DNA from 2 places in the Thalassobacillus hwangdonensis genome. Region 2 is predicted to be linked to the other one. Evidence: predicted binding sites of a transcription regulator. Region 2 holds the regulator's gene; the other holds the start of a gene.

Region 1 (3,384 bases), on a different contig from region 2:
GAGATCATCGAAGAAGACATTGTCGATCACCAGCGCTTGGAACTGCGTCATAATACAGATAAAATCGCCAACCTGCTCTATTCGATGATATAGAGTCCAGGTTGTTTTTATGGGGAGGTGTGGAAGTCTTGTCATTTGCATCAGAGATAAAGAAGGAACTTACCAATGCTGAAATCGGTGATTGCTGTGCCCAGTCGGAGCTTGCTGCATTGATCCGAATGAATGGAACGGTGTCTTTGACATCGGAAAAGCAATATATGCTGGACGTACAGACGGAGAACGCAGCGATTGCAAGGAGAATCTATAAGCTGATCAAAAGTCTTTATCCATATCCTGTAGAATTGCTTGTAAGGAAGAAAATGCGCCTTAAGAAAAACAATGTCTACATTGTACGGCTGAAAGAAAAGGTCAATACGATTCTTGAAGATTTGGATATTCTTAAAGGTCCATTCTCATTCAATAGGACGATTTCCGATCGATATAAGCAGGATACGTGCTGCAAGCGTGCATACTTGAGAGGTGCGTTTCTGGCTGGCGGTTCAGTCAACAATCCGGAAACATCCTCGTACCATTTGGAGATCTATAATTCCTATAACGAACACAACGAGGCGTTGTGTGAACTGATGAATGAGTTCTCCCTTCATGCAAGGACGTTGGAACGGAAAAAAGGGTTCATCACCTATATAAAAGAGGCTGAGAAAATCACTGAATTCCTTAGCAATATCGGCGCGCATCAGGCTTTATTCAAGTTTGAAGATGTGCGGATCGTACGTGATATGAGGAACTCCGTCAACCGTCTCGTCAATTGTGAAACAGCCAATCTCAACAAAACGATCGGCGCTGCATTCAGGCAGGTGGAAAACATCAAGTTCATCAAGAAGACAGTAGGGATTGAAGCACTACCTGAGAAGCTTCAGGAAATTGCAATGCTGCGTCTCCTCCATCAGGAGGTCTCTCTTAAGGAGCTTGGAGAACTTGTCTCGACAGGCAACATCAGTAAGTCAGGCATCAATCATCGCTTACGCAAAATTGATGAATTTGCTGACAAAGTCCGTCGAGGAGAATTTATTGAAAACAGCCAAAAATGATGCACCTGAAAAAACATTCATGCTATAATGGATGCAATCAAAAAACGCTTTCATAAGGGAAGCGTTTTTTCTTCCCTTATAGTGATAGCGCTTACGAAGAATTGAGTGACGGAGAGAGGAGAATGAGGGTGATTGAACGGTCGATAACAGTAGAACTGGAAGCAGGTCTTCAGGCGAGACCGGCAGCACAGTTTGTCCAAAGGGCGAATAGCTTTTCGTCCAACCTTTTTATTGAAAAGGATAAGAAACGGGTCAATGCGAAAAGTATCATGGGCCTGATGAGTCTTGCAGTCGGATCCGGAGAGGAAATTCTCCTGGTCGCAGAAGGTAAGGATGAGGAAGAAGCAATGGAGGAGCTAAGCGCCTTCGTAAAAGAATAAGAAAAGCGTTGCTAATTTGTTAGCAACGCTTTTTTAATTAATGTTATTCAGTTGGTTTCTTTTCCATTACTTTGTCGATCAAGCCATATTCCTTCGCTTTGTGCGCCGGCATGAAGTTGTCACGATCCGTGTCGCGCTCGATTACTTCAAGTGGCTGACCAGTACGGTCTGCTAGGATGTGGTTCAGTTTATCACGCATTTCAAGAATACGCTTCGCGTGAATTTCGATATCTGCAGCCTGACCTTGTGTACCGCCAAGTGGCTGGTGAATCATCACTTCACTGTTCGGAAGCGCATAACGTTTTCCTTTTTCACCTGCTGCAAGCAGGAATGCTCCCATGGATGCAGCCATACCGATACAGATTGTGGATACATTCGGCTTGATGAATTGCATCGTATCGTAGATGGCCATACCTGCAGTGATGGAACCACCAGGTGAGTTGATGTATAACGAGATGTCTTTTTCCGGATCATCTGCAGCAAGGAAAAGCAGCTGCGCTACGATAGAGTTGGAGATGTTATCGTCGATCGGGCTTCCAAGCATGATGATGCGGTCTTTAAGTAAGCGTGAATAGATATCGTATGCACGTTCTCCGCGGTTTGTCTGTTCAATAACTGTTGGGACTAGATTCATAATAGGTTCCTCCTTCATCACTTTTATCTTTTTGATGATGTGATATGTTTATCATACATCGATGGTCAATTAAGGTCAAACAAAACCCCCTGACCTCCGATGGTCGAAATCCTTCTACCATGATTCCCTATTTTAAAGAGAATAAACACGGCTTTTTCTCTGTTTTTCCTGAACTGGTAGTGGGGTTGTTGATGGGACTGGAACGGATTCCCTTTCCGCGGACGAACGGTCAAGCCTCCTCACTTCGTTGCGGGGTCTAGACGCGCTCGTTTTTCCGCAGGAGTGTCACCCGTTCCAGTCCCATCAACGCTATGGTTAATTACAGTAGGACGACAAAAAAATTCTCATGTAATTTAGTTTCGTTCTTTCTATAAATGGAAGAGTGGTGAGGAAAATGGTGAGACTCCTCGAAAATAAGTTCGTATTTTCTTCGTGCGGTGTTATTTCAAGATGTATTTCAAAGTCCAGCGGGAAGAAAAGACTGACGAGACCCCACAGGGAGGTACGACCGAGGAGGCTCGACGTCTTGCCCGCGGAAAGCGAGCCATTTCCCTCACCACGATACTCTAATGATGGATAACGAAACTTATTTATATAAGCTGGTATTTGTTTTTGGGGCGGCCTCTTGAGCCGTAGTCGCAGAGGACTTCGACTTCTCCTTTTTCCACCATATAGTGCAAGTACCGATGAACGGTCTGATAGGCGATCGGGAGGGAGGACTGGATTGAATTGATGGTGACGGCATTGTCCTGGCTGAACAGGTAATGCCTGATTTTTTTCATCGTATCAGGGTTGATACCTTTGTCCACAAATGCATCTTTGTCCGCATTTGATAGTTTTGCAACTTTCAAATTCAATCGGATCCGTGAAATGAGATCAGGTGCTTTGATCGGTTTCAGTGCGAAGTCGGTTGCACCTGCTTCGATGAACTTGTTGGCGATTTCCTGTCGTTCTTCGACGGTGAGGATGATGATCGGTGTATGCTTATCCCGTTTGCGGATTTCTTTGACCGTCTTCAATCCATCCCACTCCGGCATATGGTAATCGACCAGCACAAGATCCGGTTGTAATTTTTCGAACAGGGAGACACCTTGCTTTCCATTGGTTGCTTCGACTGCTGTCCACTCAGAAAATTCGCAGATTTCTTTCAAGGTGAAACGGATGGTTTCATTATCATCAATGATCAAAATCATGATACAGCTTCCTTTCCTTGTTGGTGTGGTAAGGTGATCGTCGTTTTTGTATGTGATCCTGGTATGCTTGCTACGTTGATGGTTCCCTG
Region 2 (3,384 bases):
AAAGGAAAAAAGTTTAAGATATTGATGGTACAGGAATAGAACATCTACGCACAGAGAATAGGATATATTTTTTAAGATGAGATTGAATATACTAAAAGAATTAAAGGTAATTGGGGGATTAGGTATGGATTGGGATTGGGCCTTGCTGATTGATGATGATTTCACTACGTTTATTATTCGATTGTTTGTGGCGCTTGCCTTATCTGGAGCAATCGGATTTGAGCGTGAATTAAAGAACCATTCTGCTGGATTTCGCACACACATCCTGGTGGGAGTCGGTTCCTGCTTAATGATGTTGCTTTCTTTATATGGGTTTGAATCTTATATTGAAAAATTCGATAACATCCGCTTCGATCCAGCCAGGATCCCTTCCTATGTTATCAGTGGTATTGGCTTTCTGGGAGCAGGAACAATTATTGTAAATGGTATGACGATTCGCGGGTTGACGACTGCTGCTTCTATCTGGACAGTAGCAGGTCTTGGTCTAGTGGTGGGGGCTGGAATGTATGATGCTGCGATCGTCACAACAATCATGGTTCTGTTGAGCCTTGTGTTTCTGAACCAGGTAGAAGAAAGGTTCACAATAGGTACTAGTAAAAATTTTGTCAGACTTGTTGTAGACCAGGACATCAATATGGGCCAGGTCATTCAAATATTTGATGAATGTGGTCTTAAGATTCGTAAGTTGGCGATTGAAAATGAAAGCAGAGATGAAAGAAGTTTGTTCATTGAACTGGAAAAAGGCCAGAAATTTGACCAGCTTACGCTTTTTGACCAATTGTCCAAAGTAGATCACGTCAAATTTGTTTATGAAAAAAGGTAATTTATTTGAATTTTTAAACCGCACTATTTCAGTAGTGCGGTTTTTTGGTATAGGAATTTATAAAAAGTTAGTTGTGAATACCATTGGTTAGTGGCGCTCTTCCAGTTCCAGCGCCTATCCCTCTAGGTTTTAGGTCAATCCTCTCTGTGACAAAGGTCGTAAAGATGAGGTTCGTCTTAAGCTTGTCGGTGGTGAGCAAGGCCTTAGCGTTTGTCCGTGAGGGGGGGAATCAGTTATAAAGCTTGGTGGATTGTATAATTAGAGTTTTAAAACATATGGGTTTTGGGGAACATGAATGATGTATTCAAACTCAAACATTTTAGTTGCAAGCACATAAAATTTGAGTATAATAAAATTAAAGTCAAAGATAGTCAAAGTCAAAAGGGGAGGGGGGAAGATGCGGAATATATCCGACATCATCGAAGAATATTTAAAAGGTATTCTTAAGGACAACGAAAAGGATGCTATTGAAATCAAGAGAAGTGAAATTGCTGATCGATTCCAGTGTGTTCCTTCCCAAATCAATTATGTTATCAAAACGAGATTCACTGTAGAAAAAGGGTATATCGTCGAGAGTAAGCGAGGAGGCGGTGGATACATCAGGATTATTCGCATTCAGCATCAGGACGACTCGGACCTTATGGATGAGATCCTGGAAATGATCCCCGCAAAGGTTGCTCAATCACCAGCAGTGGACATGATTGATCGACTAGAGGAGGAAGAAATCATTACCGATCGTGAAGCGAAGCTCATGAAGAGTGTCATCGATCGGGAGGTGCTAGCTTTCCCCCTCCCATTACGTGATGAAATTAGAGCAAGAATCCTATCAGCAATGCTGACTACTTTACGTTATAAAATCTGATGATGAAGGGAGAGGATGCTATGGAATGCCAAGAATGCCATCAACGTCCGGCAACCGTTCATTTAAAGCAGGTAACCAATGGGAAGAAAACAGAGTTCCATGTTTGTGAACAATGCGCCAAAGAGAAAGGATATATGTCATACAGTGAAGAAAGTTTTACATTGAATGATTTGCTGACAGGTCTTTTCAATTATGACCATCCTTCTTCTCTTGGAAGTCATCAAGCTCAGACAAAGAAAGAACAGCAGAACCAAATGAAGTGCCCTAAGTGCGGGCTCACTTATGAACAGTTTGCGCATATCGGTAAATTTGGCTGTGCGAAGTGTTACGACACGTTCAATGAACGGTTGAATCCGATTTTCAAGCGTGTTCATAGCGGGAATACGATGCACGACGGGAAGATTCCTGAACGTGCAGGTGGCAAGCTTCATCTGCAAAAACAAATCGAACAACAGAAGCAGCAATTGCATCAACTAATTGAACAGGAAGAATTCGAAAAAGCAGCTACGGTAAGAGATGAAATCCGTGCATTGGAAAGACAGCTGAATGGAGATGGAGGTGGCGATGCGTAATGTCACTGCAGTCTTTTATAAATGAGGCAATCAGTCCATGGATGAAAGAGGAAGGTCCGGATAGTGATATTGTGATGAGCAGCAGGATCCGGCTGGCGAGGAATTTTGCAGATGTCACCTTCCCGATTGTCGCATCCGAAACGGAATTGAAGCCGATACTCGACTTTTTCCAAAGTGAATACAGCAACCGTTCATTTAAAGAGTATGAGCAGCTTGAACTTGTGAAAATGGATGAACTTCAGCCGATTGAAAAACGTGTCCTCGTCGAAAAACATCTGATCAGTCCTAATTTGGCAGAGAAATCGGATCATGCAGGAGCATTGATTTCTCAGAACGAGCAAGTGTCTGTGATGGTGAATGAAGAGGATCATATCCGGATTCAACTCTACTTTCCGGGATTCCAGCTTGATAAGGCATTGAAACAAGCGTTGGAAATCGACGATTGGCTGGAGGAAAAGATCAATTACGCATTCGATGGTAAACGCGGATACCTTACCGCGTGCCCGACAAATGTCGGAACAGGCATGCGGGCGTCAGTCATGATGCACCTTCCAGCTCTATCCATGACCCAGCAAATCAACCGGATGATCCCGGCTATCAACCAGCTTGGACTGGTTGTCCGAGGCATCTATGGTGAAGGCAGTGAGGCTCTGGGTAATATTTTTCAGATATCCAATCAGATCACTCTCGGAAAATCAGAGCAGGACATTGTGGAAGATTTGCAAAGTGTTGTCCAGCAATTGATCGAACAGGAAAAGCGAGCTAGAGAAACATTGATGAACCGTTCAGGTATCCAGCTGGAAGATCGGATTTTCCGTTCTTATGGCGTGTTGAAACACAGCAGAATCATAGAGTCCAAGGAAGCAGCAAAATGTTTATCGGATGTTCGTTTGGGAATAGATTTAGGGTATATCCAGCACGTTTCTAAAAATATACTAAATGAACTGATGGTTTTGACTCAGCCTGGATTTTTACAACAATATGCGAAAGAAACACTTTCTCCGGACCAGCGTGATGTCAGGAGGGCGTCGCTGATCCGCGAGAGATTGCAGCTTGAAAAATAATAATCTATGTTAGGAGGTCATGCCCTATGATGTTCGGGCGATTTACAGAAAGAGCACAAAAGG

The links. Region 2 encodes CtsR, which represses protease genes until heat stress. Its sites were predicted from a motif close to ATGGTCAATAAAGGTCAAACA; they were not measured.
Region 1: the regulator CtsR is predicted to act here: its motif matches at 2,164-2,184, upstream of clpP (ATP-dependent Clp endopeptidase proteolytic subunit ClpP).

What each region holds. Positions count from the first base shown of each region.
Region 1 is NZ_JBHTKL010000005.1:1,010,355-1,013,738, forward strand. It holds gene ACFQ2J_RS14440 (gluconeogenesis factor YvcK family protein) at 1-93, shown strand, start outside; gene whiA (DNA-binding protein WhiA) at 129-1,088, shown strand; gene ACFQ2J_RS14450 (HPr family phosphocarrier protein) at 1,217-1,468, shown strand; gene clpP (ATP-dependent Clp endopeptidase proteolytic subunit ClpP) at 1,512-2,120, opposite strand; gene ACFQ2J_RS14460 (response regulator) at 2,693-3,295, opposite strand; gene ACFQ2J_RS14465 (sensor histidine kinase) at 3,292-3,384, opposite strand, start outside.
Region 2 is NZ_JBHTKL010000008.1:87-3,470, forward strand. It holds gene ACFQ2J_RS18420 (MgtC/SapB family protein) at 125-823, shown strand; gene ACFQ2J_RS18425 (CtsR family transcriptional regulator) at 1,221-1,685, shown strand; gene ACFQ2J_RS18430 (UvrB/UvrC motif-containing protein) at 1,706-2,257, shown strand; gene ACFQ2J_RS18435 (protein arginine kinase) at 2,257-3,321, shown strand; gene clpC (ATP-dependent protease ATP-binding subunit ClpC) at 3,348-3,384, shown strand, end outside.